One region of the Streptomyces sp. S063 genome, then DNA from elsewhere that is predicted to be linked to it. Evidence: predicted binding sites of a transcription regulator. Region 1 holds the regulator's gene; each other region holds the start of a gene.

Region 1 (10,132 bases):
GCGCCCCCGTGTGCGGCCGGCCGCCGCGCGCTCACTGGCGGAAGCCGATCGTGGGCACGGCACGCCGCAGCGGCCAGGCACGGGCCGTGGTGGGCAGCAGGTCGTCCAGGAAGGCGTAGCGCTCCAGGGCGGCCGGGTCCTGGCGGTCGCAGGTGCGGATCAGCTGCCACCAGGCGGCGATCTCGGCCCAGCCGGGGGCGGAGAGCGAGCCGCCGAACTCCTGGACCGAGAGGGCGGCGGTGAGCCCGGCGAAGGCGAGCCGGTCGGCGAGCGGCCAGTCGGCGAGGGTGCCGGTCACGAAACCGGCGACGAAGACGTCCCCCGCCCCGGTCGGGTCGAGCGCCTCCACCTCGATGGCGGGCACCGCCGCCGCGGTGCCGGTGCGGCCGTCCACGGCGTACGCGCCCTCCGCCCCGAGGGTGACCACGGCGAGCGGGACGCGTTCTGCGAGCGCGTGCGCGGCGGCGCGCGGACAGTCGGTACGGGTGTAGCGCATCGCCTCCTCCGCGTTGGGCAGGAACGCCTGGCAGTGCGCCAGGTCGGGCAGGGCGTCCAGGTCCCAGCGGCCGGTCTCGTCCCACCCCACGTCGCCGAAGACCAGCGCACCGTCGCGGGCGGCGGCGGCCACCCAGGGCTCGCTCCGGCCCGGGGTGAGCGAGGCGATGGCGGCGCGGGCGCGCGGCGGGCACCGCGGGAAGACCGGGGCGGCGGCTCCGGTGGGGGCTCCGGTTCCGGTGGCCCCCGTCGCGGTTCCGGTTCCGGCCGGGGCGGGGGCCTCGTGGCCGTGCGACACCATCGTGCGTTCGCCCTCGTACGCCATGGAGACGGTGACCGGGGAGTGCCAGCCGGGGACGGTGTGCGACATGGACAGGTCGATGCCCTCGCCCTGCTCCAGCGCGTCCCAGCAGTACTCCCCGTAGTGGTCGTCCCCGAAGGCTGCGGCGAGGGAGGTCCGCAGGCCGAGGCGGGCGAGGGCGGTGGCCATGTTGGCGACGCCGCCGGGGCTGGAGCCCATCCCCCGGGCCCAGGACTCGGTGCCGCGCACGGGGGCGCTGTCGAGGCCCGTGAAGATGATGTCGAGGAAGACCGGGCCCGTCAGGAAGACGTCGCAGGCGGGGTCGCGCGGGGCGCGCAGCGCCTCCAGCGGGTCGATGCCCGGAGTGTCTGTGCTCACCGTGCGCTCCCGGGGTCGTGCGGCGGATCGTGGCGGGATCCGGACCGTGTGAGGTGCGGCCAGTCTGCCCGATCGGCGGAGGGGAACGCAGTGTCCGCGCCCATGTGTTCGCAGCACGCCTGACCTGCATAAACATGCGCTAATACCCGGGGTTCGGCTGCATAAACGCATAAGTGACCCAGATCACATCAGGGCGGCTTTCGGGGAGCCGGAAGCGCTTGATACAAATTGCCCCGCGAGCACCCTCGGGGACGTTGTCCGACGAGAGCCGCAATCCCCCGGCATAGCGCCATATCTCCCGCAGCACCCCCATGCCTTCCCGCAGTACCCCTTCCTGCCTCACCCCCTCTCGCCTTCTCGCAGCACCCCCACGCCTTTTCGCAGTACCCACGCCTTTTCGCAGTACCCACGCCTTCTCGCAGTACCCCCTCCCCTCCCCCTGCCTGCTCAGGCATGTCTTCAGGAACGCCCATGTCCTCGCGCCCTGGCGCCGCGTGGCCCCTGGTGGCCGTGTTCACCGCCGGTTACCTCGCCTCCTATCTGCTGCCCACCGTCGTCGGCCGGCTCAGCGCCCATCTCGGGCTGAGCCCCGCCCAGGCCGGTCTGGTCGGCAGCGCCCTGCTCCTCAGCTCGGCCGGCGCGGGCTTCGCCCTGGCGGGCCGGGTCGAGCGGTTCGGGGCCCGTACCCCCGCCCGCGCCGGACTGGTGCTGGCCGCCGTCGGCTACGGCTCGGCCGCGCTCGCCGGGTCCGTACCGCTGGTGGTGCTCGGTGTGATGGTCGGCGGCTTCGGCTCGGGCACGGCGACGGCCGTCGCGGCGTCCGGGATCGCCGCCCGGCGCGACCCGCACCGGACGTCCTCGCTCGGACTGCTCACCGTCTCCGCCACCGCGGGCGTCCTCTACCTGACGATCCCTCACCTCGGCGGCGGCCACCGGCTCCCGTTCGCCGCGATCGCCCTGGTCGCCCTGCTCGTCTGGCCCGCCACCGCCCGGCTCGACGGCGTACGGGCGGCGGAGGAGACCAGCTCGCCGGTCACCGGCCGACTGCCGCACCGCCGCTCCGGGCTCGTCCTGGCGGGCGGAATGCTCATCTGGTCCATGGCGCAGAACGCGCTGTGGGGCGTGAGCAGCCGTATCGGCCTCGATCAGGCGGGGCTGTCCGAGGTCACCGTCGGCGCGGTGTTCGCCGCCGCGCTCGGCGCGGGGCTGCTCGGGGTGACGGGCGCCGGGCTGCTCGGTGCGCGGCTCGGCCGGGCGGTGCCGATCGGGCTCGGGACCGTGGTCATCGCCGCGAGCATCGTGCTCAGCTCCTCGGCCCGGGACCTCGGCTCGTTCGCGACCGGCGAGATCATGTGGAACACCGTCTACCCGGTGGTCCTGTCCTATCTGATCGGCCTGGCCGCCTCCCTGGACGTACGCGGCCGGTGGGCGGTGCTGGCGGGCTCGGCCTCCTCGGTGGGGGTGGCCTGCGGCCCGCTGCTGGGGAGCGTGCTCTCCGAGGAGGCCGGCTACCCGGCCATGGGGCTGATCCTGGGGGCGGCCACCCTGCTGGTCGCCGCCCCGGTGACCGCCGTGGCGCTGCACACCGGTGGCCGTCCGCTGGTGCCCGGTTCGGTACGGCGTCGCGGTGGCGCCCCGGCAGCGCTGCTCGCCGCCACCACCGGCGGCGGTCTGTCCGGCGCGGTGCCGAAGCTCGGCTCACCGGAGCAGGCCGTCACCGAACTCCGTGTACGGCGCAGGCGGCTGGTGCGCAGCGCGATCCGGACGGCCGGTCCGGACGGCGGTTCCGGTCAGTCGAACGCGTACGCCTCGACCTCGGACAGGTAGCGAGCCCGGCGTTCCTCGTCGTGGTCGAGGAAGGCCGCCTCGAAGGAGTTGCGGGCCAGGGTGCGCAGCTGCTCCGGGTCCAGGGCGAGCGCCTCGCGGACGGCGTCGAAGTTGTCTCCTGCGTACCCGCCGAAGTAGGCGGGGTCGTCGGAGTTGACCGTGCAGAGAAGCCCTGCGGCCATCATCCGCGGCAGCGGGTGGTCGGTGAGCTTGTCGACCGTCCGCAGCCTGACGTTGGAGAGCGGGCAGAGCGTGAGCGGCACCCGGTCCGCGACCAGGCGCGCCACCAGCTCCGGGTCCTCCATGCAGCGCAGCCCGTGGTCGACGCGCTCAACGCCGAGGATGTCCAGGGCCTCCCGGATGTACTCCGGCGGGCCCTCCTCCCCCGCGTGGGCCACCTTGCGCAGGCCGAGCGCGGTGGCCGCCTCGTACACGGCGCGGAACTTGGCGGGCGGGTGGCCGACCTCGGCGGAGTCCAGGCCGATGGCGCTGATCCGGTGCAGATACGGCTTGGCCGCGTCGAGGGTGCCGAGGGCCGACTCGGCGGACAGGTCGCGCAGGAAGCACAGGATGAGCTGGGTGGAGACGCCGTGGGTCTCCTCGCTGCGCTCCAGGGCGCGGCCGAGTCCTTCGATGACCGTACCGATGGGGACGCCCCGGGCGGTGTGCGCCTGCGGGTCGAAGAAGATCTCGGCGTGCCGGACCCCCTGGGCGGCGGCGCGGGCGAGGTAGGCGTCGGCGAGTTCGGTGAAGTCGTCCTCGGTGCGCAGGACGGCCATCAGCGCGTAGTAGAGGTCCAGGAAGGACTGGAGGTCGTCGAACTGGTAGGCGGCGCGCAGTTCGTCGGTGGTGGCGTACGGCAGGGTCACCCCGTTGCGTTCCGCGAGGGCGAAGGCCAGCTCGGGTTCGAGGGTGCCTTCGATGTGGAGGTGGAGTTCTGCCTTGGGGAGGTGCACGGTGTCTCGCAAACGGGGTGGGGGTTCTCAGGGGTGGTGCCGGGTGGGGACCGGGACGCGGATGAGGTCCTGGGCGACGGTGAGTTCGCCGTCGAACCCGGCGGCGCGGGCCTGGGTCTCGAAGAGCTCCGGGTCGTTGTAGCGCTGGGAGAAGTGGGTGAGCACCAGGTGGCGGACGCCCGCCTCCTTCGCGACCCGGGCGGCCTGTCCGGTGGTCAGGTGGCCGTGGTCGACGGCCAGTTTCTCGTCCTCGTCGAGGAAGGTCGACTCGATGACGAGCATGTCGCAGCCCTCGGCGAGCGCGTACACCCCGTCGCAGAGGCGGGTGTCCATGACGAACGCGAACCGCTGCCCGCGCCGGTGCTCGGAGACCTGCTCCAGGGTGACGCCGCCGAGGGAGCCCTCGCGCTGGAGGCGGCCCACGTCCGGTCCGGCGATGCCGTGCTCCTTGAGCAGGGCGGGCAGCATGCGGCGGGTGTCGGGCTCGGTGAGGCGGTAGCCGTACGACTCGACGGGGTGCGAGAGCTTCTTGCTGTCCAGGGTGTACGCGGGGGTGGTGGCGAGGATTCCGCCGCCCCCGGCTACCGGTACCTGGTCCAGCTCCACGGTCTCGCGGTAGGCCGTGGCGTACCGCAGCCGGTCGAAGAAGTGCTGCCCGCTCGCCGGGTAGTGGGCGGTCACCGGGTGCGGCACCTGGTCCAGATTGATGCGCTGGATCACCCCCGCGAGCCCGAGGGAGTGGTCGCCGTGGAAGTGGGTGACGCAGATCCGGTGGATGTCGTGCGCGGCGACCCCGGCCCGCAGCATCTGGCGCTGGGTGCCCTCACCGGGGTCGAAGAGGATGCCCTCGCCGTCCCAGCGCAGCAGATAGCCGTTGTGGTTGCGGTGGCGGGTGGGGACCTGGCTGGCGGTGCCGAGCACCACCAGCTCGCGTACGGACATGGGGAAACGCTCCTGCGCTACGAGGGACTATGCGCTGCGAGGTCCTATCCGGGGGGCCACTGAAGGCCTCGGCCGCCCAGGACGTGGGCGTGCGCGTGGAAGACGGTCTGGCCCGCTCCGGAGCCGGTGTTGAAGATGATCCGGTAGCCGGTGGAGTCGATCTTCTCGTCGGCGGCGACCGCTCCGGCCTCGGTCAGCACGTCGGCGGCGATCTGCGGTTCGGCGGCGGCGAGGGAGGCGGCATCCGGGTAGTGGGTCTTGGGGATGACCAGGACGTGGGTCGGGGCCTGCGGGTTGATGTCGCGGAAGGCGATGGTGGTCGCGCTCTCACGGACGATGGTCGCCGGGATGTCTCCCGAGACGATCTTGCAGAACAGGCAGTCGGTCTGCGGCTCTCCCGCCATGGCGCCGGGCCTCCTCGTTCGCTGGTGATCAGTACGGCTCATGCTAGAGCCTCTTGCCGGGCCGCCGGGCCTCGTCGTCCCCCGCCGGCCCCTCTCCCGGACCGGTTCAGCCCCAGCGGCCGGTGCGTCCCAGCAGCAGTGCCGTCGCCGCCGTTCCCGCCGTGGAGGTACGCAGCACGCTGCGGCCGAGCCGGTAGGGGCGGGCGCCCGCCTCGGCGAAGGCGGTCAGTTCCTGCGGGGAGACGCCGCCCTCGGGGCCGACGACGAGCACGATCGAGCCCTCGGCCGGGAGTTCGGCGGTGGCGAGGGGGGTGCTGTCGTGGTCGCGGTCCTCGTGGAGGACGGCCGCGAAGTCGGCTTCGGCGAGCAGGGCCGCGACCTGCTTGGTCGTCATGGCGTCGGCCACCTCGGGGAAGCGCACCCGGCGGGACTGCTTGCCCGCCTCCCGGGCCGTGCTGCGCCACTTGGTCAGGGCCTTGGCGCCCCGGTCGCCCTTCCACTGGGTGATACAGCGGGCGGCCTGCCAGGGGACGATCGCGTCGACGCCGGTCTCGGTCATCGTCTCGACGGCCAGCTCGCCCCGGTCGCCCTTGGGGAGCGCCTGGACGACGGTGATCCGGGGTGTGGGCTGCGGCTCCTCCGCCACGCCCGTGTGGAGGGTGACGGTGAGGCGGTCCTTGCCCTCGGCGGCGCGGACCACGCCCTCCGCCCAGTGGCCGAGTCCGTCGGTGAGGACCACGTCCTCACCGGGCTGGAGCCGCTTGACGGAGACGGCGTGCCGTCCTTCGGGGCCGTCCAGGACGAACTCCGGCCCGGTGGGCATCCGCTCGACGACGAAGACCGGTGCGGTCACCGGGGGCTCCTCATGCTCAGGGCCGCCCGGGCGGCCTCCAGTTCGGCGGCGAGCAGTTCGATCAGCTCGCCTGCGGGCAGTTCGCGGGCCATCCGGTGGCCCTGTCCGGCCCACAGGGCCATGCCCTGGGCGTCCCCGGCCTTGGCGGCGGCCCGGCGCAGCCCGCTGGTCACGTAGTGGACCTGGGGGTAGGCGGCGGGGGCGTACGGGCCGTGTTCGCGGATGAAGCGGTTGACCAGGCCGCGGGCGGGCCGCCCGGAGAAGGCGCGGGTCAGTTCGGTGCGGACGAACAGGGGATTGGTCAGTGCCTGCTTGTGCAGCAGGTTCGCGCCGGACTCGGGGCAGGCCAGGAAGGCGGTGCCGAGCTGGGCGGCGTCCGCGCCCGCCGCCAGGACTGCGGCGATCTGGGAGCCGCGCATCAGGCCGCCGGTGGCGACGATCGGGATCTGCACGGTCTCGCGGACCTGGGCGAGGAGGGAGAGCAGTCCGGTGCCGGTCTGGTCGATCTGCGGGTCGTCGCGGTGGGTGGACTGGTGGCCGCCCGCCTCGACGCCCTGGACGCAGACGGTGTCGGCGCCGGCCCACTGGGCGTTCTGGGCCTCCTCGGCGGAGGTGACCGTGACGATGGTGTGCGTACCCGCGCGGGCGAAGGCGTCCAGGGTGTCGCGGGTGGGGCAGCCGAAGGTGAAGGAGACGACCGGGACCGGATCGTCCAGCAGGATCGCGACCTTCGCCTCGTAGCCGTCGTCGCCACTGCTGTCCGGGTCGCCGAGCGGGGTCTCGTACCAGGCGGCCTCGCCGGCGAGCTGGTGGCGGTAGACCTCGACGGCGCTGGGGTCGGCGAGTGCGGGCTGCGGCATGAAGAGGTTGACACCGAACGGGCCGGCGGTGAGCCGGCGGAGCTGTTTGATCTCGTTGTACATCCCGTCCGCCGTCTTGTACCCGGCGGCCAGGAACCCGAGCCCGCCGGCTTCGGCGACGGCCGCGGCGAGCTGGGGTCCGGACGCACCGCCCGCCATGGGGGCCTGCACGATCGGATACCGGCAGAGATCGGTCAACTCGGAGGACATGTGCGCATCGTGCCACGTCCCCTGACACGGGGCCGAATCAGCCAGCCGACGGTCTGACCGGTTCTCCCGCCGAACGCCGCACCGCCCGCCGGTGGAGAACCGGCGGGCGGTGCGGTGAAAGGCCAAAAGCGGTTCAGCGGCCGTTGAACGCGTCCTTCAGACGGGAGAAGAGGCCCTGCTGACCTGGCTGGAATTGACCCAGGGGGCGTTCCTCACCGCGCAGCTTCGCCAGCTCCCGCAGCAGCCGCTCCTGCTCGGGGTCGAGCTTGGACGGGGTGATCACCTCGACGTGCACGATCAGGTCGCCCCGGCCGCCACCGCGCAGATGCGTGATCCCGCGTCCGTGCAGGGGGACGGACTGGCCGGACTGGGTACCGGGCCGGATGTCGATCTCCTCCAGGCCGTCCAGCGTCTCCAGCGGGCACTTGGTGCCGAGGGCCGCGGCCGTCATGGGGATGGTGACCGTGCAGTGCAGATCGTCGCCGCGCCGCTGGAAGACGGAGTGCGGCAGCTCGTGGATCTCGACGTACAGGTCGCCGGGCGGGCCGCCGCCGGGGCCGACCTCGCCCTCTCCGGCGAGCTGGATCCGGGTGCCGTTGTCGACACCGGCCGGGATCTTGACCGTGAGCGTGCGCCGCGAGCGGATGCGGCCGTCGCCGGCGCACTCCGGGCACGGGGTCGGCACGACGGTGCCGAAGCCCTGGCACTGCGGGCAGGGGCGCGAGGTCATGACCTGGCCCAGGAAGGACCGGGTGACCTGCGAGACCTCGCCGCGTCCGCGACACATGTCACAGGTCTGGGCGGAGGTGCCGGGGGCCGCGCCCTCGCCGCTGCACGTGTTGCAGACGACGGCCGTGTCGACCTGGATGTCCTTGGTGGTGCCGAAGGCCGCCTCGTTGAGGTCGATCTCCAGCCGGATCATGGCGTCCTGGCCGCGCCGGGTCCGCGAACGGGGCCCGCGCTGCGCGGCGTTGCCGAAGAAGGCGTCCATGATGTCGGAGAAGTTGCCGAAGCCGCCGGCTCCGAAACCGCCCGCGCCGCCGCCACCGCCGCCGTTCGCGGAGAGCGGGTCGCCGCCGAGGTCGTAGACCTGCTTCTTCTGCGGGTCCGAGAGCACCTCGTAAGCGGCGTTGATCTCCTTGAACCGCTCCTGGGTCTTCGGGTCCGGGTTGACATCCGGGTGCAGCTCGCGGGCGAGCCGACGGAATGCCTTCTTGATCTCGTCCTGAGATGCGTCGCGGCGCACGCCGAGTACGGCGTAGTAGTCCGTGGCCACTTACGACTCCGCCAGGATCTGTCCGACGTAACGTGCCACTGCGCGTACCGCTCCCATCGTTCCGGGGTAGTCCATGCGGGTCGGTCCGACCACGCCGAGTTTGGCGACTGCCTCGTCGCCCGAACCGTAGCCGACCGCGACGACGGACGTGGAGTTGAGCCCCTCGTGGGCGTTCTCGTGCCCGATCCGTACGGTCATGCCGGAGTCCGTGGCCTCACCGAGCAGCTTCAGCAGGACGACCTGCTCCTCCAGTGCTTCCAGCACCGGCCGGATCATCACCGGGAAGTCGTGTCCGAAGCGGGTGAGGTTGGAGGTGCCGCCGATCATCAGCCGCTCCTCCGTCTCCTCGACCAGGGTTTCGAGGAGGGTGGAAAGAACCGTGGAAACCGTCCCCCGGTCCTCGCTGTCGAAGGATTCCGGCAGCTCCTGCACCAGGCGCGGGACATCCGCGAAGCGGCGTCCGACGACCCGGCTGTTGAGCCGGGCCCGCAGATCCGCGAGCGATGCCTCACCGAACGGCGCAGGGCAGTCGATCATACGCTGTTCGACCCGGCCGGTGTCCGTGATCAGGACGAGCATCAGCCGGGCGGGGGCGAGCGAGAGCAGCTCCACGTGCCGCACCGTCGAGCGGGTCAGCGAGGGGTACTGCACGACGGCGACCTGCCGGGTCAGCTGCGCGAGCAGCCGCACCGTCCGGCCGACCACGTCATCGAGGTCGACCGCGCCGTCGAGGAAGTTCTGGATGGCCCGGCGCTCGGGCGAGGACAGCGGCTTGACGCCCGCGAGCTTGTCGACGAAGAGGCGGTACCCCTTGTCGGTGGGGATGCGCCCCGCGCTCGTGTGCGGCTGGGCGATGAAGCCCTCGTCCTCCAGCACCGCCATGTCGTTGCGGACGGTGGCCGGGGAGACCCCCAGCCGGTGCCGCTCGGTCAGCGCCTTGGAGCCGACGGGCTCCTCGGTGCCGACGTAGTCCTGGACGATGGCGCGCAGCACTTCGAGTCTGCGTTCGCTGAGCATCGCGCACACCTCCAGCTGTATGTCTCCGGTCTCCGACTGGCACTCGGTGCGTACGAGTGCCAGCAATCCCGTCGTCAGTGTACGGGGGTGGGGTGGGGCTCGGGCAAGGGCGACCGGCCGCCCCGCCACGGGACCGCGCAGGTCGTTGCCGATAGCGTCCTGGTATGGACGTCGCTTGGGAAGACTTCGGGTGGGAGCGGTTGGGCAACGGTGTGGGCCGGCGGCGGCTCCCGGGCTGGGACGCGACCGTCGCGCTGGTCGCCGGTGCGGAGGGGGTGCTGCTGTACGACACGGGTTCGACGCTGCGCGAGGGCGTCGAGCTGCGGCGGCAGGCGGAGGCGCTGCTCGGCCGCAGGGTGACGCATATCGCACTGAGCCACCCCCATTTCGATCATGTGCTGGGCACGGCGGCGTTCGCGGGGGTGCGGGTGTACGGCTCGGCGGGGCTGACCGCGCTGCTGCGGGACGGCGGGCAGGGGCTGTACGGCGACGCGGTGCGCCACGGCGTCCCCGAGGACGAGGCGGCCCGGTCGGCGGACACGCTGGTGGTCCCGCACCACGAGGTGCACGGGGAGCGGACGCTCGACCTGGGCGGCGGCCGCCGGGTGCTGCT
Region 2 (10,132 bases), 2.6 Mb from region 1:
CCGCGACGGGGGCACCGGGCCTCAGGCGTACCGAGAGCGGTACGGGCGGTACGGGCCGTACTAGTGGGAGTGGCCGTGGCCGCCGTGACCGGCGTCGGCCTCTTCCTCGGCCGGCTTCTCGACGACCAGGGTCTCGGTCGTGAGCAGCAGCGACGCGATGGACGCGGCGTTCTCCAGCGCGGAGCGGGTGACCTTGACCGGGTCGATGACGCCGGCCTTGACCAGGTCGCCGTACTCGCCGGTGGCGGCGTTGAAGCCCTGGCCCTTGTCGAGCTCGGCGACCTTGGAGGTGATGACGTAACCCTCCAGGCCGGCGTTCTCGGCGATCCAGCGCAGCGGCTCGACGGCGGCGCGGCGGACGACCGCGACACCGGTGGCCTCGTCGCCGGTCTTGCCGAGGTTGCCCTCCAGGACCTTCACCGCGTGGACGAGGGAGGAGCCACCGCCGGAGACGATGCCCTCCTCGACCGCGGCGCGGGTGGCGGAGATGGCGTCCTCCAGGCGGTGCTTCTTCTCCTTCAGCTCCACCTCGGTGGCGGCGCCGACGCGGATGACGCACACGCCGCCGGCCAGCTTCGCGAGGCGCTCCTGGAGCTTCTCGCGGTCCCAGTCGGAGTCCGTGGACTCGATCTCGGCCTTGATCTGGTTGACGCGGCCCTTGACGTCCTCGGCGTTGCCGCCGCCGTCGACGATGGTCGTGTCGTCCTTGGAGACGGTGACGCGGCGGGCGGTGCCGAGCACGTCCAGACCGGCCTGGTCGAGCTTGAGGCCGACCTCCTCGGCGATGACGGTCGCACCGGTGAGGGTGGCGATGTCACCGAGCATGGCCTTGCGGCGGTCGCCGAAGCCCGGGGCCTTCACCGCGACGGCGTTGAAGGTGCCGCGGATCTTGTTGACGACGAGGGTGGAGAGCGCCTCGCCCTCGACGTCCTCGGCGATGATCAGGAGCGGCTTGGAGCCACCGCTCTGGATGACCTTCTCCAGCAGCGGCAGCAGCTCCTGGATGGCGCCGATCTTGCCCTGGTGGATCAGGATGTACGGGTCGTCGAGGACGGCCTCCATACGCTCCTGGTCGGTCACCATGTACGGGGACAGGTAGCCCTTGTCGAAGGCCATGCCCTCGGTGAACTCCAGGTCCAGACCGAAGGTGTTGGACTCCTCGACGGTGATGACACCGTCCTTGCCGACCTTGTCCATCGCGTCCGCGATGAGCTCGCCGACCTGCGGGTCCTGCGCGGAGAGCGCGGCCACGGCGGCGATGTCGGCCTTGTCGTCGATCGGGCGGGCCGTGGCGAGCAGCTCCTCGGAGACGGCCTTGACGGCGGCGTCGATGCCCTTCTTCAGGGCGGCCGGGGAGGCGCCGGCGGCGACGTTGCGCAGACCCTCGCGGACGAGCGCCTGGGCCAGGACGGTCGCGGTGGTGGTGCCGTCACCCGCTACGTCGTTGGTCTTGGTCGCCACCTCCTTGACGAGCTGGGCGCCGAGGTTCTCGTACGGGTCGTCGAGCTCGACCTCGCGTGCGATGGTGACACCGTCGTTGGTGATGGTGGGGGCACCGAACTTCTTGTCGATGACGACGTTGCGGCCCTTGGGGCCGATCGTCACCTTGACCGTGTCGGCAAGCTTGTTGACGCCGCGCTCAAGGGCGCGACGGGCGTCCTCGTCGAACTTCAGAATCTTCGCCATGGGCTGTATCCCTCTCAAAATGAACTGCGCCCCTCGCCGCCCGGCTAGTTATTTCGCTGGGGGCCAGGGGCGCAGAACACATGCAAACGTGGGTGAATTACTTCTCGACGATCGCGAGGACGTCGCGGGCCGAAAGGACGAGGTACTCCTCGCCGTTGTACTTCACCTCGGTGCCGCCGTACTTGCTGTACAGGACGACGTCGCCGGTCTTGACGTCGAGCGGAAGCCGCTCGCCGTTCTCGAAGCGGCCCGGGCCCACGGCGAGGACGACGCCCTCCTGGGGCTTCTCCTTCGCGGTGTCCGGAATGACCAGGCCGGAAGCCGTGGTCTGCTCGGCGTCGAGCGGCTGGACCACAATGCGGTCCTCGAGCGGCTTGATCGCAACCTTGGAGCTGGTGGTCGACACGATCCGGTCTCCCCCTTCGGAGATCTCACGGGGTTTAACAGTCTGTGGGTGGCGACCGAACCGATCCGTCGTCGCGGGTGCCGGACCTGTCCCTGTCGCGCAGAGTGCTGCTGGCACTCTCCAGGGGGGAGTGCCAGACCCGAGACTATGACCGCGATTAGCACTCGGTCAAGCGGAGTGCCAATTCACCACCCGCGCGCCGTCTCGATCGGGGCTCCGTCGGATCAGCCCCGGCCCCCGCTTGCGCCTCCCCGCCCTGCCGCAACGGCGGCGACAGCGACGCGTGCGCGCTCAGCGGGGCTGAGCGCGCACTTCGGAGCCGCACGGATGACCGGGACGGGTCAGACGTAGTCCTCCAGCTTCGCCACCGCGTACCCCTTGTCCGTGATGGTCTTCATGACGCGGCGGATCATGTCGGGCATGGAGCCCTTCCAGTCCTCCTTGCCCCGGAAGTGGGTGAGGACGATGTCGCCGGGGTGCAGGTCCTTGTCCCACTCGCGCCATTCCATGCGGTCGGGGAAGGCCTCGGCGGACCACAGGGGCACGGCGGTGATCCCGCAGGACTTGGCGACGACGAGGGTGTCGCGGTTGTAGTTGCCGTAGGGCGGGCGGAAGAGGGTGGGGCGCTTGCCGTAGTTCTTGAGGATCTTGTCCTGCTGGCCGCAGATCTCCCGCTTCTGCTCGGCGTAGGAGAGGCCGGGCAGATAGCGGTGGTTGAGGGTGTGGTTGCTGATGGTCACCCCGCGCCGCTGCATCTTCCTGAAGTAGCCGTAGTCGTCGTTGATGACGTAGTCGCTGACGAACGCGCTGTACGGGATGGCGAGTTCGGTCATCATCCGCAGCAGCTCGGGGTCCTTCTCCGCCCCGTCGTCCATCGTCAGGAAGACGATCTTCTCCTTGGTCGGGACGGTGGTGAAGACGGGCGGCAGCCCCTTGTCGTTCCGGACCTCGAAGCCCTTGCGGGTGGTGATGGACGGCTTGACCGCCGGCGGCTCGGGGGCCGCGAGCGGGGTCTTGGCCAGCCCCCACTTCTTCGCCGCGACGGCCCGTGCGGCCTGCTTCTTCCTGACCGTCTCGGCGTACGCGTCCGGGGCCCGGGCGGGCCCGGCCTGCGGGGCCGCCTCGCCCGACCGGCCCGCGGTGGGCTTCGCGGGTGCGCCGGGAGTCCCCGTGCCGCTGCCGTCCGGCTCCGCCGCGCATCCGGAGGCGACGGCGGCGGCCAGCAGGGCCGCCAGCACGACGACGCCCGACCTGCGCCGTTTTACGGCTGATTTTTCGTTTTGTCGTACTAGCTGCATGGCGCCGCATCCTGCCAGCCGCCCACCCGGGTGCCCTTTCCGACACCCGAGCGGACCGGCGCCGTCCCCCGGGCGGCCCACAGGGACCCGGCGCGCCCGGCCTGGCCCACAATGGACCGGGTGAACGCAACGACCCCCTCCGCCTCCTCGGCCGACGACCCCGCCCGCGCCGCCTTCGCCGCGCTGCGCACCCCCGAGGGCGAACAGCTGCTGGCCGAGCTGCGCGACCACGACCCGGCGGACGAGCTGGCCACCGCGACCCGGCTGCGCCGCACGCACCCGGCGGAGCTGGTGTCGGCGGCCCTGGGCCAGGCCCGGTTGCGGCAGCGGGCGGTCGCCAAGTTCGGGGCCGAGGACGCGTACCGGATGTACTTCACGCCCAACGGGGTCGAGCAGGCCACCCGTACCTCGGTCGCCGCCCACCGCGCCGCCCGGTTCGCCGGGCTCGGCGTGCGGAGCGTGGCGGACCTGTGCTGCGGCATCGGCGGCGACGCGATCGCGCTGGCCCGCGCCGGGATCTCCGTGCTCGCCGTGGACCGCGACCCGCTGACGGCCGAGGTGGCCCGTGCCAACGCCGAGGCGCTGGGACTCGGGGAGCTGATCGAGGTGCGGTGCGCCGATGTCACGGAGATCGACACCGCTCCGTACGACGCAGTCTTCGTGGACCCGGCGCGGCGCGGCGGACGCGGCAGGATCTTCGATCCGGAGGCGTACTCACCGCCGCTGTCCTGGGCCACGGCCGCCGCGCTGAAGGCCCCCAGGGCGGCGCTGAAGATCGCCCCGGGCATCCCGCACGAGGCGATCGGCCCGGAGGCGGAGGCCGAGTGGATCTCGGACGGCGGGGACGTGAAGGAGGCGGTGCTCTGGTACGGGGAGGGCTTCGCGCCCGGTTCGTTCCGGGCCACGCTGCTGCCGTCCGGGGCGGCCCTGAGCGCCCCCGCCCCGCTGCCGGCCCCGCCGGTGGGCCCGGTCGGGCGCTATCTGTACGAGCCGGACGGCGCGGTGATCCGGGCCCATCTGGTCGCGGACCTCGTGGAGCGGTGCGGCGGGCGGCTGGTGGACGAGACGATCGCGTACATCACGAGCGACCGGCGGTACTCCTCGCCGTACGTCGCCGGGTACGAGATCACCGACGAGCTGCCGTTCAGCATGAAGAGGCTGAAGGCGCTGCTGCGGGAGCGTCGGGTCGGCGTGCTGACCGTCAAGAAGCGGGGTTCGGCGGTGGAACCGGAGGAGCTGCGGCGCCGGATGAAGCTGAGTGGTCCGAACGTGGCGACGGTGTTCCTGACCCGGGTCGCGGGTGCCCCGACGATGCTGATCGGCCACCCGCTGGGCTGACCGGTACGGACCCGGCCCCCGTGCCCGTACCGCTGCCGCCGCCCATCAGCACGCGCACCACCCAGCGGCGGTGGGCGAGAGCGGTCACCCCGCCGACCAGCGCGGTCAGCCAGGCGACCATGCCGACGCCCATCACCAGGGCGACCAGTCCGTAGGTCTCCCGCCCCGGCCGTGCGCTCGCGGGCCCGATGACGCAGAGGGCGAGCCCCGCGGCGCCCAGGACGAACGACAGCAGCAGCCAGGTCAGGCTCGTCCCGGGCATCCGCAGCCGCCGGTCGCGCTCCGGGTCGCGGTCCAGCGCACCCCACGCGTCGAGCAGCACGCGGACCTTCCGGTCCCGGGAGATGCCGACGCAGGCGAAGGCGACCGCCGGGACGAGGACCGCGAAGCCGATGACCAGGACGACGACTCCGCCGATGGCGCTGAAGACGTCGGCCTCCTGCTCGAAGACGACGAGCCCCGAGCCCACCAGGCTCCAGCCGGTCGCGGCGAGCGCCGCCCACATCCACAGCAGCCCGAGCCGCCCCGGCCCCACGTGCATCCTCACCAGCTCGCCCAGGACCACCGCCCGGTCGGCGAGCAGCGCGTCGCGGTCGGGCCAGGACCGGATCGCGACGGGCGGAGGGGGCGGCGGGAGCGGGGCACGGCGTGGCATGCGCGGAACACTACCGATGGGGCCCCGGGGGCGGCGCTGCCGGTCAGGCGTCGCGCAGGGCCTGGATGTCCAGCTTGCCCATGCCCAGCATGGCCTTCATGGTCCGGTCCGCCTTGGCCGGGTCCGGGTCGGCCAGCAGGCGCGGCAGCTCGTTGGGCACGATCTGCCAGGACACCCCGAACTTGTCCTTGAGCCAGCCGCACCGGCCCTCCTCGCCGCCCTCGGAGAGCGCCTCCCAGAACCGGTCCACCTCGGCCTGGTCGGCGCAGTCGACGGAGAGCGAGATCGCCTCGGTGAACGGGAACTGCGGGCCGCCGTTGAGCCCCGTGTAGTCCTGCCCGGCGAGCCGGAAGGCCACGGTGAGCACCGAGCCCTTCCGGCCGGGAGCCTCGTCGCCGTAGTAGGCGATGTCCAGGATCCGGGAGTCACCGCCGAAGATCGCGACGTAGTGCTCGGCCGCCTCCTCGGCCTGACCGTCGAACCAGAGACAGGGGGTGATCTTCTGCATGACCTTCACCTCTTCGGGCGTCCACGCGTCCGGGCCGGGCGGTCCGGACGTCGTGGAAGGTAGACCGGGCCCGCCGCCCGAACTCATCGGACACGCGACGGAACCCCGCGCCTCACCCCACCGCTTCGAACCGCCACCGGTGCACGGCCCGGGTGACCAGGTCGGCGTCGGGCTCGGGCAGTTCGGGGAGGTCGTCACCGTACGAGGCGCCCGGCCACCAGGTCATCACGAGCACCCGGTCCTGCGGGGCGCGCAGGAGTTCACGGCGGGCGGGCTCCCGGGACAGCTCGGCGGAGCGGGCCCGGGCCCACTCCAGGAGTTCGGCGCCCCGGCCCTCGGTGGCGCGGGCCTCCCACATCAGGACGACGGCCGTGCCGCTCATGAGTACAGGTTGTCCTTGCTGATCTCGTGCACGTGGTCGTGATCGTGCGCGTGGGAGTGGGAGTGCGCGGCCCCCGGCACGTGCGGCTCCGTCACCGGCAGCGAGGAGTCGGCCGACAGCTCCAGGTCGGAGGGGAGCCGGTTGCGGGCGACCATCTCCGCGCCGAGCGCCGCGACCATCGCGCCGTTGTCGGTGCAGAGCTTCGGGCGGGGCACCCGCAGCCGGATGCCGGCCCGCTCGCACCGCTCCTCGGCGAGGGCGCGCAGCCGGGAGTTGGCCGCGACGCCGCCGCCGATCATCAGGTGGTCGACGCCCTCGTCCTTGCAGGCCCGCACGGCCTTTCGCGTGAGCACGTCCACCACGGCCTCCTGGAAGGACGCCGCCACATCCCGTACGGGCACCTCCTCGCCGGCCGCGCGCTTCGCCTCGATCCAGCGCGCCACGGACGTCTTCAGCCCGGAGAAGGAGAAGTCGTACGGGGCGTCGCGCGGGCCGGTCAGACCGCGCGGGAAGGCGATGGCCCGCGGGTCGCCCTCGCGGGCCAGCCGGTCGATGACGGGGCCGCCGGGGAAGCCGAGGTCCAGGACGCGGGCGATCTTGTCGAAGGCCTCGCCCGCCGCGTCGTCGATCGTCGCGCCGAGCGGGCGGACGTCGGAGGTGATGTCGGGGGCCAGGAGCAGGGAGGAGTGGCCGCCGCTGACCAGCAGGGCCATCGTCGGCTCGGGCAACGGGCCGTGCTCCAGCTGGTCGACGCAGATGTGCGAGGCGAGGTGGTTGACCCCGTAGAGCGGTTTGCCGAGGGCGTACGCGTACGCCTTGGCGGCCGAGACGCCGACGAGCAGGGCTCCGGCGAGCCCGGGTCCGGAGGTGACGGCGATCCCGTCGAGGTCGCGGGCGCTGACCCCCGCCTCCTTCAGGGCCCGCTCGATGGTGGGGACCATCGCCTCCAGGTGGGCGCGGGAGGCGATCTCCGGGACGACGCCGCCGAAGCGGGCGTGGGTGTCGACGCTGGAGGCGACGGCGTCGGCGAGCAGGGTCGTGCCGCGCACGATGCCCACGCCGGTCTCGTCGCAGGAGGTCTCGATGCCGAGTACGAGGGGTTCGTCGGCAGCCATCATTCAGTCCCGGTCTCTGGAGCGTTGTCCGCTACGTGTTCGTGCAGGGTGAGGCGCATGACCAGGGCGTCGATGTTCCCCGGTTGGTAGTAGCCGCGCCGGAAGCCGATCGGCTCGAAGCCGAAGCGCTCGTACAGCTTCTGCGCGCGGGTGTTGTCGACCCGCACTTCCAGCAGCACGGTGGCGCACTCGAAGGCGGTCGCGGCCTTCAGCAGATCGGTGAGGAGTTCGGAGCCGAGGCCGGTGCCCCAGGCCTCGCGGCTGACCGCGATGGTCTGGACGTCGGAGAGGTCGCCGAGGGCGGCGAGCCCCGCGTAGCCGACGATACGCCCGGTGGCGGGCTCCTCGGCGACGACGTAGTGGCGGGTGGCGCCGGGGCCGCGGGCATGGGCCAGCTCGGACCAGAACATGCCGGGCGACCAGGCGTCGTCCGGGAACAGCGCGTGTTCGAGCTCCAGCACCGGTTCGATGTCCCACCAGCGCATCTCGCGCAGGACGGCGGTGGTGGCGCTCACTTGGGGGTGACCACCTTGTAGTTCTTCGGGACCTGGGCGTCGGGACGGCGCAGATAGAGCGGCTGCGGCTCCAGGAGCTCCTGCCCGGCGGCGAGACGCTCGGCGGCGAGCGCGGCGAGCGCCCCGGCACAGACGTGCTCGGGGCCGCGCCGGTCCGGGAAGGACTCCGGGTAGAGCACCGCGCCCGCGCCGACGACGGGGAGCCCGGCGACGGCTTCGGCGATGTCGGCGGGCCGGTCGACGGCGGGCCCACCCGTACGGGTGCGGGCGTTCTCGTACCGCGCCCAGTACACCTCCTTGCGGCGGGCGTCCGTCGCCACGGCGAAGGGCCCTTCCAGGCCGTCCTGCCCCGCGGCGTACGCGATCCCGTCCAGGGTGCACAGGCCGTGGACCGGGACGGAGAGGGCCGAGCCGAAGGTGGCGGCGGTGACCAGGCCGACGCGCAGGCCGGTGTACGGGCCGGGGCCGACGCCGACGACCACGCCCGTCACGGCGTCGAGCTTCGTCCCGGCCTCGGCGAGGACCCGGTCGACGGCGGGGAGCAGCAGCTCCCCGTGCCTGCGGGCGTCGACCTGCCCGGAGGAGGCGATGACGGACGTACCGTCGTGCAGGGCGACGGTCACGGCGGGTGTGGCGGTATCCATGGCGAGCAAGAGCACAGCAAACAGCCTACGGCTCCGCCGACGGCGTTACGGCGCCCGTACGGCGTCCCGGCCCGCACCCGTGCTGCTGCTACCGTCACCGGGTATCCGCGGGTACGACGTAAACGCTTGTACGACATGCGGCAGACGGCCGCCGAAAGGGGAGTTCAGGTGGCAAGGAGCAGCTCGGGAATCGTGGCCGGGCTCACCGCCGCAGCGGTCGCCGCGGTCGCCTTCCTCGCTTACCAGGCCTCGGCCAACGCCCCCGGCTCGGTGGCCTCCTCGCCGGGCCCGAAGACCTCCGCCACGGCCCCGGCCAAGCCCTCCGCCAAGCCGAAGCCGGCCGACCCGCTGGCGGTCCCGGCGGCGTCCGGCAAGGGCGAGCGCGTGGTGTACGCGCTGAAGGACCGCCGGGTGTGGCTCGTCAACGAGGACAACGAGTCGATCCGGACCTTCACGGTCATGCCGAGCCCCGTCAGCCCGCCGCCCGGCGTCCACCGGGTCACCTCGCGCTCGGGCACGGTCCAGGGCTCGGACGGCGTCCCGATCGAGCACGTGGTCCGCTTCGCGAACGTGGACGAGGTGGCGATCGGCTTCAGCGCCGCGCAGGACGGCTCGATGGCCAGCCCGGACCCGACGTCGAAGACCGGAGGCGTACGGATGAAGCGCGCGGACGGCAACGCGATGTGGACCTTCGCGACGGTCGGCGCGAAGGTCGTCGTCGTCCCGTAACCGTCGAGCGGGGTCAGAACGCCGGGTCTCAGGCCGCGTGACGCCGGACGGCGTCCGCGTGGCCGCCGCCCCCGTCCCGGTCCGCCGCGTCGGACGCTTCGCCGGCGTCCGTGGTGTCGCTCGGCGGGGTGGAGACCGCGGTGGCCGCGGCGCACGAGGCCAGCAGGTCTTTCATCGACAGGACGGACGGGGCGGACGGTCGCGGCTGCGGTCGCGCTGCGCGCTCGGGCGTCGGCATGGATGCCTCCTGGGGGCTCCGGTGGAGGGCGCGGTTAGGTAAACCTAACTACGCCTCGTACCCATGTGACCATGACCACGGTCTCCCGCGCAACAATTTACCGACGCCCTGTCGGGAAGGCCACCCCCGGGGCGTTACGCCAGCGCCTCCCGCAGCCCCGCCCAGCGCGCCCCGATGCCCACCAGGGTCACCTCGCGCCGCTCGTCGTCGGTGTCGCCGGTCGCGCGGTCGATGAGGACGCGCAGCCGGTCCTCCGAGAGCTCCTCGACCTTGCCGTCGCCCCACTCCACGACCACCACCGACTCCGGCAGCGACACGTCCAGGTCCAGGTCCTCCATCTCGTCGAGCCCGCCGCCCAGGCGGTACGCGTCGACGTGGACCAGGGCGGGCCCCTGGACCAGGGAGGGATGGACGCGGGCGATGACGAAGGTGGGCGAGGTGACCGCGCCGCGCACGCCGAGGCCCTCGCCGAGGCCGCGGGTCAGGGTCGTCTTCCCGGCGCCCAGCTCGCCCGTGAGCATCACCAGGTCGCCGGGGGCCAGCACCCCGGCCAGGCGGCGGCCGAGGTCCTGCATCTGTTCGGGGGAGGTGACGGTGAGCGTGACGGTGACGGCATCG
Region 3 (10,132 bases), 2.2 Mb from region 1:
GAAGTCCAGCAGCCGCAGCGCCAGCGCGCTGTCGTCCAGGGGCGCGTCGATCAGGCGGGCCAGGACGGCGGGGCGGTCGGAGGCGATGGTTCCGGCCGCCGGGTGCCGGGCGTGGTAGATCCGGCGGAGTCCGGTGGCGGTGCCCCGGATCCAGCTCTGCCCGGACAGCCGGGCGACCACGTGGTAGAGGCCGGGCAGCCGGGCGAGGCGGCGCTCCAGGCCGGTCCGGTCGCGGGCGCCCTCCAGAATCCCGGCGAGTACGGCGTCGGGGACGCGGTCCGGGCCGATGAGGACGAGGGCGTCCGAGCCCCGGGCGATCTGGCTGACCCGGCGGACCAGCGGGCGGGCGACGATCCAGGGCCGGCCCGAGGGGTGGGCGACGGTCAGGGTGTCGCCCACCTCCCGGGCGGGCCCGGTGGCGTCCGGCGCGGCGGACCGCCCGGCAGCCTCTCCCGGTACGGGAAGCTGCCCGGCCGCTGCCGCTCCCGCCGCGCTGTCCGGCAGGACGACGAAGTAGTCACGCAACTGGCCGGGCATCTTCACCTTTCGGAAGTTCTCACGCGGTGCACAGGAAACGGATCGGCGGATCAGATGATCCGCCGGCTCCAGTACTCCTTGTACGAGCCGACGAAGTAGCCGGCGGTCTTCTTCGAGAAGTCGCCCTGCTGGAACATCGACGGCTTCACGTAAGCCTTCTTCTGCTGCTGCTGCGGCTTCATGACACCTTCCCTTCTGTGCGGTTGACGCCCGTTATGCCCAAAGGACTTCTGCATAACTGGAGTTACTGGTGCGACGGGTGTTCGTCATGCGAACACCAGGGCCATCATGTCCGACCGTTGAACCGGTACGCGTGATTCCGACTTACCGCATGAAGTTGGCTGGATAGCGCGAGCGGCGAGGTGCGTCGCGGACCGGTTCGGGGGCCTCCGCCCGGGCCCGGTCGCCCTGACGTCCGCCGTGTGCAGTCGCACACCGCCCCGCCGGAGGGGCTTCGTGGACTGGACCAATGACTGGACGTGGTCGCCGGACCCTACGGTGAGCTGCCACGACGGGGAGCGGCCGACAGGAGGCCCCGGGGAACCGGCCGGAGCGGGCCGCGGGGCGGCTCCGCGACCGCTTTACCCCAGGGAGCCCGGGCGCGCCACCGCCCTCGGCAGGGGTGCGCCGAAACGCACTGCCGTACGGGAGTGGCCACGGCAAGTAGTCATTCGGCCACGCCGAGGGCCCGCGCTGCCCCGTCCGCTACCCCGCGCGCAGCCGGTAGCCGCCCCAGGCCGCCGTTCCCGCGCCCAGGAACAGCGGGATCATGCCGTAGCCGACGAGCATCGAGGAGTGGGCGTACCAGCGTCCGCCGTCGAACACCTGGGTCGCGGTGATCGTTTCGGGGTCCATCCGGCCGTCGTGGTCGGCGAAGAGGATCCTGCTGCGGCTGATCTCCGCGGACCGGGGCACGCCGTCCACATGGGCGCGCAGGGCCTCGTGGGCCACCCTCTCGCGCTCCGCGTCGTTGGCGCGCTGCTGGGCGGGCGTCTCGCCGGAGCAGTGCCAGACGGTCTGGCCCTTCTCGGTGCGGGTGTCGTCGCAGTCGATGCGGCCGAAGGTCTCCACCCGCATACCGAGGGCGCCGGAGAGACCCGTCCCGGCCACCACGACGAACAGCCCCGCCGCGAACAGCACGGCCCCGCCCACGACGAGCGAGACCCCCTTGAGCCGCCCCCGGCCGCCCGTTCTCCCCGTAGCACGCACGCTCATGCCCGTACCGCCCCCCGTGTCCGTACGACCGCGGCCTCGCCCCATTGTCCCCGGACACGCCCCAGGGGCGGCACCTCCGTGAAGGAGATACCGCCCCTGGGGGACGTACCTGCGTACTCGACGTACGCGGAACCTCGATCGACCGGCGCGGAGCCGGAACCGATCAGAAGTCCATGTCACCGCCCGGCATGCCGCCCGGAGCGGCCGCGCCGGCCTTCTCGGGCTTGTCGGCGATGACGGCCTCGGTGGTGAGGAACAGCGCGGCGATGGACGCGGCGTTCTGCAGGGCGGAGCGCGTGACCTTCGCCGGGTCGAGAATGCCCTCGGCGATCATGTCGACGTACTCGCCGGTCGCGGCGTTGAGGCCGTGACCGATCGGCAGGTTGCGGACCTTCTCCACGACGACGCCACCCTCGAGACCACCGTTGACGGCGATCTGCTTGAGCGGGGCCTCCAGCGCGAGCTTCACGGCGTTGGCGCCGGTCGCCTCGTCACCCGTGAGGTCGAGCTTCTCGAAGACGGCCGAGGCCTGGAGCAGAGCCACGCCACCACCGGCGACGATGCCCTCCTCGACGGCGGCCTTGGCGTTGCGCACCGCGTCCTCGATGCGGTGCTTGCGCTCCTTGAGCTCCACCTCGGTGGCGGCGCCGGCCTTGATGACGGCCACGCCGCCGGCCAGCTTCGCGAGGCGCTCCTGGAGCTTCTCGCGGTCGTAGTCCGAGTCGGAGTTCTCGATCTCGGCACGGATCTGGTTGACGCGACCCTGAACCTGGTCGCTGTCACCGGCGCCGTCGACGATCGTCGTCTCGTCCTTGGTGATGACGACCTTGCGGGCACGGCCGAGCAGGTCCAGGCCGGCGTTCTCCAGCTTGAGACCGACCTCCTCGGAGATCACGGTGCCGCCGGTGAGGATGGCGATGTCCGCGAGCATGGCCTTGCGGCGGTCGCCGAAGCCCGGGGCCTTGACGGCGACGGACTTGAACGTGCCCTTGATCTTGTTGACGACCAGGGTGGAGAGCGCCTCGCCCTCGACGTCCTCGGCGATGATCAGCAGGGGCTTGCCCGACTGCATGACCTTCTCCAGCAGCGGGATCAGGTCCTTGACGCTGCCGATCTTCGAGTTGACGATCAGGATGTACGGGTCGTCGAGCGACGCCTCCATACGCTCCATGTCGGTGGCGAAGTACGCCGAGATGTAGCCCTTGTCGAAGCGCATACCCTCGGTGAGCTCCAGCTCCAGACCGAAGGTCTGGGACTCCTCGACGGTGATGACGCCTTCCTTGCCGACCTTGTCCATCGCCTCGGCGATCTTGGCGCCGATCTCGGTGTCGGCGGCGGAGATGGAGGCGGTCGAAGCGATCTGCTCCTTGGTCTCCACGTCCTTGGCCTGCTCCAGCAGAGCGGCGGAGACGGCCTCGACGGCCTTCTCGATACCGCGCTTGAGGGCCATCGGGTTGGCACCGGCGGCGACGTTGCGCAGACCCTCGCGGACGAGCGCCTGGGCGAGAACGGTGGCGGTGGTCGTACCGTCGCCGGCGACGTCGTCCGTCTTCTTGGCGACCTCCTTGACCAGCTCCGCACCGATCTTCTCGTACGGGTCCTCGAGCTCGATCTCCTTGGCGATGGAAACACCATCGTTGGTGATCGTGGGCGCGCCCCACTTCTTCTCGAGGACGACGTTACGGCCCTTGGGGCCGAGGGTGACCTTGACGGCGTCGGCGAGCTGGTTCATCCCGCGCTCGAGACCGCGCCGTGCCTCCTCGTCGAACGCGATGATCTTGGCCATGTGAAGTGGTCCTCCCGGACAGGGGTGGATTGCTCCGGACCGAGAGGCGCCCGCGACGGACGGCCTGCGTGCGTGGTGGTTCCTTGCCCCACCGCGCCTGCGGGCCTCACCGGCCCGGTCCAAGTTTCTGTCACTCTCACCTGGAGAGTGCTAACGCCAATGATTAGCACTCGACCCCCGAGAGTGCAAGCGCCTTCGGCCGGTGCCCGCCATGCGGTCGAGGGCGCGGAGCGCGACCGGCTCCCGGACGCGCGCACGTCGTCGCCCCCCCTTGAACGCGCGTAAGGCCCGATCCCCTGGAATTCGCCGATCCCGGGGTCGGGCCCTACGTGCGTGAGTGGTGTCGTCGGACGACCGCGCCGAGCTCAGCCGACGGCGAGCTTGACCATGTCGGCCTGGGGCCCCTTCTGGCCCTGCGAGATCTCGAATTCAACTCGCTGCCCCTCTTCGAGGGTGCGGTACCCGTCCATCTGGATCGCGCTGTAGTGGACGAAAACATCCGCACCACCGTCGACCGCGATGAAGCCGTACCCCTTCTCCGCGTTGAACCACTTGACGGTGCCCTGAGCCATGCCTAACTCCCCTATTACTGGCCCTTGCACGGGACCGCACTTCGCGGGCCCGGGTCGGAACTCACCCTCCGACAGGAGAGGGTGCGCGGCGCCGCAGCGCGTCGACCGCGGCTGAATGTATCCGCCCAACTGCCCTCTGCAACAGGTCAATCGGACGAGAATTCCGGGCGCGGCGGAACACGCGAATATGCGGGTTTGCTGAGATTTACGGGCAAGTCGGGCCAGGCAAAGGGCACTTATGCCGCAAGAGGTTCAGGTACTTTGGCTGCTTCTTATCGGGGCCGGGCGCATTCTCATATGCGGGCGGCACGGGCAGCGGATGGGGCTTCCCCAACTGTACCGCGCTCAACCATGCAGAATTGCCCCCTCCGCTTCTCTCGCGGAGGGGGCAACAGGGGTCACACAGAGGTGCGGCGGGGGCCGCCGTGGAGCGGCCCCGGGCGGTTCAGCAGCCGCCGGCCACCGCGGGGATGATCGAGACGCCGGCGCCGTCCGGGGTGGCCGCGTCCAGGCCCCCCTCGAAGCGCACGTCGTCGTCGTTGACGTACACGTTCACGAAGCGGCGCAGCTTGCCCTGGTCGTCCAGGACGCGGGCCGCGATGCCCGGGTGGTCCTTCTCCAGGGACTCGATGACCTCGGAGAGCTTCGTGCCCTCCGCCGGCACCTCGGCCTGGCCGCCCGTGTACGTACGGAGGATGGTGGGGATGCGGACCTTGACGCTCATGGTGGTGCCCTTCTTCCTTCGTTACGGGGTGGTCGTCAGGCGGTGCCGAGGCCCGCGGCGCGGAACGCGTCCAGGCTCGGCTTGATGGTGGCCGTGGCCTGCGAGGTGGCGGAGACCGCGTCGAGCGTCTTCAGGCCGTCGCCGGTGTTGACGACGACGGTGGTGAGCGCCGGGTCGATGACACCGGCCTCGATGAGCTTCTTCGTCACGCCGAGCGTCACCCCGCCCGCCGTCTCGCCGAAGATGCCCTCGGTGCGGGCCAGCAGCTTGATCGCGTCGACGACCTGCTCGTCGGTGACGTCCTCCACCGCGCCGCCGGTGCGCCGGGCGATGTCGAGGACGTAGGGGCCGTCGGCCGGGTTGCCGATGGCCAGCGACTTGGCGATGGTGTTCGGCTTCTGGGGCCGCACGACGTCGTGCCCGCCCTTGAAGGCGGCGGAGACCGGGGAGCAGCCCTCGGCCTGGGCGCCGAAGACCTTGTACGGCTTGTCCTCGACCAGACCGAGCTTGATCAGCTCCTGGAGCCCCTTGTCGATCTTCGTGAGCTGCGAGCCGGACGCGATCGGGATGACGATCTGGTCGGGCAGCCGCCAGCCGAGCTGCTCGCAGATCTCGTACGCCAGCGTCTTGGAGCCCTCGCCGTAGTACGGGCGGAGGTTGACGTTGACGAAGCCCCAGCCCTCGCCGAGGGGGTCGCCGATCAGCTCGGAGCAGAAGCGGTTGACGTCGTCGTAATTGCCCTCGATGCCGACCAGTTCACCGCCGTACACCGCGGCCATGACGACCTTGCCCTGCTCCAGGTCGTGCGGGATGAACACGCAGGAGCGCAGTCCGGCGCGGGCGGCGGCGGCGCCGACGGCCCCGGCCAGGTTGCCCGTGGAGGAGCAGGAGAGGGTGGTGAAACCGAAGGCGCGGGCGGCCTCGACGGCGATCGCGACGACGCGGTCCTTGAAGGAGTGCGTCGGGTTGCCGGAGTCGTCCTTCACGTACAGGCCGCCGGTGACGCCCAGCTCACGGGCGAGGTTGTCGGCCTTGACCAGCTTGGTGAAGCCGGGGTTCAGGTTGGGCTTGTCCGCGACGTCGGCGGGGACGGGCAGCAGCGGGGCATAGCGCCAGATGTTGTCCGGACCGGCCTCGATGCGCTTGCGCAGTTCCTCGGCGGAGCCGGTGGGCAGGTCGTAGGCCACTTCGAGGGGCCGAAACAGGACGCACAGGCGAAGAGGGGGCCGAGCTCGAAACGCTCGCCGCACTCGCGGCAGGAAAGCGCCGCGGCGGGACCGAGGTCCACGGGGGCGGTGGTGGCATTACCTGCAATGGTCTGAACAGCCATGATGGCGGAGGCCCTTTCTCCTCATCTTCCTCGCGACGCATTTCGCCGCAAGACGGAATTGGCACCTTCCCCACCGTGACCTCGCGGTCGGCAGGAGGGTTGCCGGGACTTCAACGGGCCGTTCCCTCAGTCCCTCTGGATGAGCTCTATGGCGCTGGATCTTCGATCCAGGCGTTTATGTGCGCTCCGACCCCGACATGCGACGGTCATCCGCGTTGTTCAAGACTGTAACCGAAGCACCGGACCGTTGAGATAGTCGTCCGAACCGCGAGATGGATCACACACAGGGAGTGCCGACCGTGCTCGAAGAGGTGGAACGCTGGCTGACCAGGCGTTCCTGGTCGTCCGGCGACCGCCCGCTCAACCGGCTCACCGACGCCCGGGCCGCCGACCCGCGCCGTACGTCCGTGAGCGTGGTCCTGCCCGCGCTGAACGAGGAGGCCACGGTCGGCGCGATCGTGGCGACGATCCGCCGCGAGCTGATGGAGAAGATCCGGCTGGTCGACGAGCTCGTGGTGATCGACTCCGGATCCACCGACGCCACCGCGGCGGTGGCCCGGGCGGCGGGCGCGCGCGTGGTCCACCGGGACGCGATCCTGCCCCGGATCCCGGCCGTGCCCGGCAAGGGCGAGGTGCTGTGGCGCTCACTCCTGGTGACCAGCGGGGAGATCGTCTGCTTCGTGGACGCCGACCTCAAGGACTTCTCGGCGGACTTCGTCTCGGGCACGGTCGGCCCGCTGCTCACCGATCCCACGGTCCAGTTCGTCAAGGCGATGTACGACCGCCCGCTCGGCGGCAGCGCAGGTCAGGGCGGCCGGGTCACTGAACTGGTGGCACGCCCGCTGCTCAATCTGCACTGGCCGCAGCTGGCCGGTTTCGTACAGCCGCTGGGCGGCGAGTACGCGGTGCGGCGGTCCCTGCTGGAGCGGCTGCCGTTCCCGGTCGGTTACGGAGTGGAGCTGGGGCTGCTCGTGGACGCGCTGCACACGGTGGGCCTGGACGCGCTGGGCCAGGTCGACGTCGGTGTACGCGTCCACCGCCACCAGGACGGTCAGGCGCTGGGCCGGATGGCGGCGGCGATCTACCGCACGGCCCAGCTGCGGCTCTCCCGGGGCCACCTGGTGCGGCCGGTGCTGACCCAGTTCGAGCGCGGCGAGGAGGGCTTCGTACCGCGCACCCATGCGGTGGACACGGAGGAGCGGCCGCCGATGCGGGAGATCGCGGAGTACGCGGAGCGCCACGCGGCGTGAGCGGGCGAGGGGCGGCCGTCCGGGGCGGACCCGCGGCGTGGGGCGGCGGGACGCGTGCCCCCGCGAGCGGGACGCGTGCCCCTGCGAGGCGTTTGACGGCTTCCCGAACGGGCTAGGTTCCGCTACATGGTCTCCGAGCACACGTCTTCCTCGCATGCCCAGGTCCTCGTCGCGTCCAACCGCGGCCCGATCACGTACACACTCGACGAGGACGGGACGCTGGACTCCAAGCGCGGCGGCGGCGGTCTCGTCTCCGGGCTGAGCGCCGTCGACGACAAGCTGTGGGTGTGCGCCGCGCTGGGTGACGGTGACCGCGAGGCGGTACGCCGCGGGGTCGGCGAGCCGGGCGTGCGGATGCTGGACATCGACGCCGAGGTGCACGCCGACGCGTACAACGGCATCGCCAACTCCGTGCTGTGGTTCGTCCACCACCTGCTGTACCAGACACCCGTCGAGCCGGTCTTCGACACGGAGTTCCGGCGGCAGTGGGCCGCGTACGAGGCGTACAACCGGGCCTTCGCCCAGGCGCTCGCCGAGGAGGCCGGGCCGGAAGCGGCGGTCCTGGTCCAGGACTACCACCTGGCCCTGGTCCCCGGCATGCTCCGCGAGCTGCGCCCGGACCTGAGGATCGGCCACTTCTCGCACACCCCGTGGGCCCCGGTGGACTACTTCCGGCTGCTGCCCGACGACATCGCCGAGCAGCTGCTGCGCGGCATCCTCGGCGCGGACCGGGCCGCGTTCCTGACCCGCCGCTGGTCGGACGCGTTCATCGGCTGCTGTACGGAGATCCTCGGCGGCACGGGCCGCACCAGGATCGGGGTGCACGGCCTCGGGGCCGACGCGGACTTCCTGCGCCGCCGCTCCCACGAGGCGGACGTGGACGAGCGGATGGCGGCGCTGCGCGAGCAGGTCGGCGAGAACAGGAAGACGATCGTGCGGGTGGACCGCACGGAGCTGTCCAAGAACATCGTGCGCGGCCTGCACGCGTACCGGACGCTGCTGGAGACCCGCCCCGAGTGGCGCGAGCGCGTCGTCCACATCGCCTTCGCCTACCCCTCCCGCCAGGACCTCTCCGTCTACCGGGACTACACGGCGGCGGTCCAGTCACTGGCCACGGAGATCAACGGGGCGTACGGCACGGATGGTTGGACGCCGGTCGTGCTCCACGTCAAGGACGACTTCGCCCGCTCGCTGGCCGCGTACCGACTGGCGGACGTGGCCCTGGTCAACCCGATCCGCGACGGTATGAACCTGGTCGCCAAGGAGGTCCCGGTCGTCTCGGACCACGGCTGCGCCCTGGTGCTGTCGCGGGAGGCGGGGGCGTACGAGGAGCTGGGCGAGGACGCGATCGTGGTGAACCCGTACGACGTGACGGGCACGGCGGAGGCCCTGCACGAAGCGCTGACGATGAGCGTCGACGAGCGGTCGGGCCGCACGAAGCGGCTCGCGGAGGCGGCGACCGCGCTCCCGCCGCAGCGGTGGTTCCTGGACCAGCTGGAGGCGCTGCGGCAGGAGTGAGACCCCTCGCGGCTTCACAGCCGCTCGGCCAGGGCCGCCGCCCGGTCGTGTCTACAGGCGGTCCGCCAGGGCCGCCAGGAAGTCCACCACCGCGGCGGGGCCCGGCACCGACAGGTCGGCCCGCTCGGCCAGTTCGGGCACCTCGGCGCTGCCGCTGCACACCAGGAGGCCGGGGACACCGTCCGGGCCCTCGCCGCGCAGCTTCTCCACGGCGGCGAACGCGGCGAGGTCCCCGAGGTCGTCGCCCGCGTAGATCACGGACTCCGCGTCCAGCTCCGCGACGAACCCGGCGAGCGCGACGCCCTTGTCCATGCCGGGCGGGCGCAACTCCAGCACCAGCCGACCCGGTTCGACGATCAGCCCGTGCTTGGCGGCCAGCTCGCCGAGGGGCCCGCGCAGCGACTCGAAGGCCGCCTGCGGGTCCTGCGCCCGCCGGGTGTGGACGGCGAGGGCCTGCCCCTTCTCCTCGATCCAGGTGCCGTTCCAGGCCCCGACGTCGTGGAGTACGCCCGGGAGTTCGGCGCGCACCGCCGTGACGCCCGGATGCGGGGCGGGGGCGCGGACCGTGCCGGTCACGGCGTCCCAGCGCTCGGCCCCGTAATGTCCGAGCACGACGAGGCGCTCCAGGCCGGGGACGCCCGCGAAGCCGCCGTAGCGCACGGCGACGCCCGCCGGGCGGCCGGTGATCACGGCGATCGCGGCGACCTTCGGCGCGAGCGCGGCGAGCGCGGCGACGGTGCCGGGGTGGGCGCGGGCCTGCTCGGGGTCCGGGACGATGTCGGCGAGCGTGCCGTCGAAGTCGAGGGCGACGACCGCGCGGTCGGGCCGGGCCAGAACGGCGTCGAGCCCCTCGCGGCCGGCCGGGGTGGTCGGGTTCGGAAGACGTTCCGGGTGACTGCCCATGGGGCGAGCCTAAGCCCTGGACCGGTCGACCACGAGCCCTGCCCCGGGCGGAACGCCCCCTACTCGGGGGAGCCCGCCAGCTCGACCGGCCGGGGCCGCAGCGCGAACAGGGCCGGCAGGACGGCGGAGCCGGCGGCCAGGAGCGCGGCGGCCGCGACGACGAGGCCGAGCGTTCCCCAGGGCACCACGACGGCGGTCGTGACGCCCAGCAGCGCCAGCGCGCCCCACACGACCAGCAGGTTCACCGCGGCGACCAGGCCCCCGAGCACCGCGCCCACCCCGACCGCCGCCACCGCC

The links. Region 1 encodes HrcA, which represses chaperone genes, less so after heat shock. Its sites were predicted from a motif close to TTNGCACTCNGNNNNNCNGAGTGCNAA; they were not measured.
Region 2: a site for HrcA is predicted at 2,250-2,276, ahead of groES (co-chaperone GroES). Genes of this name have one in related genera too.
Region 3: a site for HrcA is predicted at 3,702-3,728, ahead of groL (chaperonin GroEL). Genes of this name have one in related genera too.

What each region holds. Positions count from the first base shown of each region.
Region 1 is NZ_CP021707.1:2,080,717-2,090,848, forward strand. Features, by position in the region: gene CCZ36_RS09520 (carbohydrate kinase family protein) at 32-1,174, opposite strand; gene CCZ36_RS09525 (MFS transporter) at 1,646-3,001, shown strand; gene CCZ36_RS09530 (adenosine deaminase) at 2,965-3,957, opposite strand; gene CCZ36_RS09535 (ribonuclease Z) at 3,985-4,899, opposite strand; gene CCZ36_RS09540 (histidine triad nucleotide-binding protein) at 4,944-5,303, opposite strand; gene CCZ36_RS09545 (16S rRNA (uracil(1498)-N(3))-methyltransferase) at 5,410-6,156, opposite strand; gene CCZ36_RS09550 (nitronate monooxygenase) at 6,153-7,226, opposite strand; gene dnaJ (molecular chaperone DnaJ) at 7,360-8,502, opposite strand; gene hrcA (heat-inducible transcriptional repressor HrcA) at 8,503-9,519, opposite strand; gene CCZ36_RS09565 (MBL fold metallo-hydrolase) at 9,684-10,132, shown strand, end outside.
Region 2 is NZ_CP021707.1:4,643,155-4,653,286, reverse strand. Features, by position in the region: gene groL (chaperonin GroEL) at 61-1,686, opposite strand; gene groES (co-chaperone GroES) at 1,784-2,092, opposite strand; gene CCZ36_RS21730 (polysaccharide deacetylase family protein) at 2,434-3,390, opposite strand; gene CCZ36_RS21725 (THUMP-like domain-containing protein) at 3,502-4,728, shown strand; gene CCZ36_RS21715 (VOC family protein) at 5,427-5,891, opposite strand; gene CCZ36_RS21710 (hypothetical protein) at 6,004-6,273, opposite strand; gene tsaD (tRNA (adenosine(37)-N6)-threonylcarbamoyltransferase complex transferase subunit TsaD) at 6,270-7,388, opposite strand; gene rimI (ribosomal protein S18-alanine N-acetyltransferase) at 7,388-7,903, opposite strand; gene tsaB (tRNA (adenosine(37)-N6)-threonylcarbamoyltransferase complex dimerization subunit type 1 TsaB) at 7,900-8,547, opposite strand; gene CCZ36_RS21690 (hypothetical protein) at 8,683-9,276, shown strand; gene CCZ36_RS21685 (hypothetical protein) at 9,305-9,514, opposite strand; gene tsaE (tRNA (adenosine(37)-N6)-threonylcarbamoyltransferase complex ATPase subunit type 1 TsaE) at 9,649-10,132, opposite strand, start outside.
Region 3 is NZ_CP021707.1:4,237,676-4,247,807, reverse strand. Features, by position in the region: gene CCZ36_RS19610 (asparagine synthase-related protein) at 1-537, opposite strand, end outside; gene CCZ36_RS19605 (keywimysin-related RiPP) at 588-719, opposite strand; gene CCZ36_RS19600 (hypothetical protein) at 1,243-1,752, opposite strand; gene groL (chaperonin GroEL) at 1,916-3,538, opposite strand; gene CCZ36_RS19590 (cold-shock protein) at 3,904-4,110, opposite strand; gene CCZ36_RS19585 (MoaD/ThiS family protein) at 4,556-4,834, opposite strand; partial or broken gene thrC (threonine synthase) at 4,870-6,164, opposite strand; SAM riboswitch class I at 6,183-6,310, opposite strand; gene CCZ36_RS19575 (glucosyl-3-phosphoglycerate synthase) at 6,464-7,414, shown strand; gene CCZ36_RS19570 (alpha,alpha-trehalose-phosphate synthase (UDP-forming)) at 7,541-8,932, shown strand; gene otsB (trehalose-phosphatase) at 8,984-9,835, opposite strand; gene CCZ36_RS19560 (ABC transporter permease) at 9,895-10,132, opposite strand, start outside.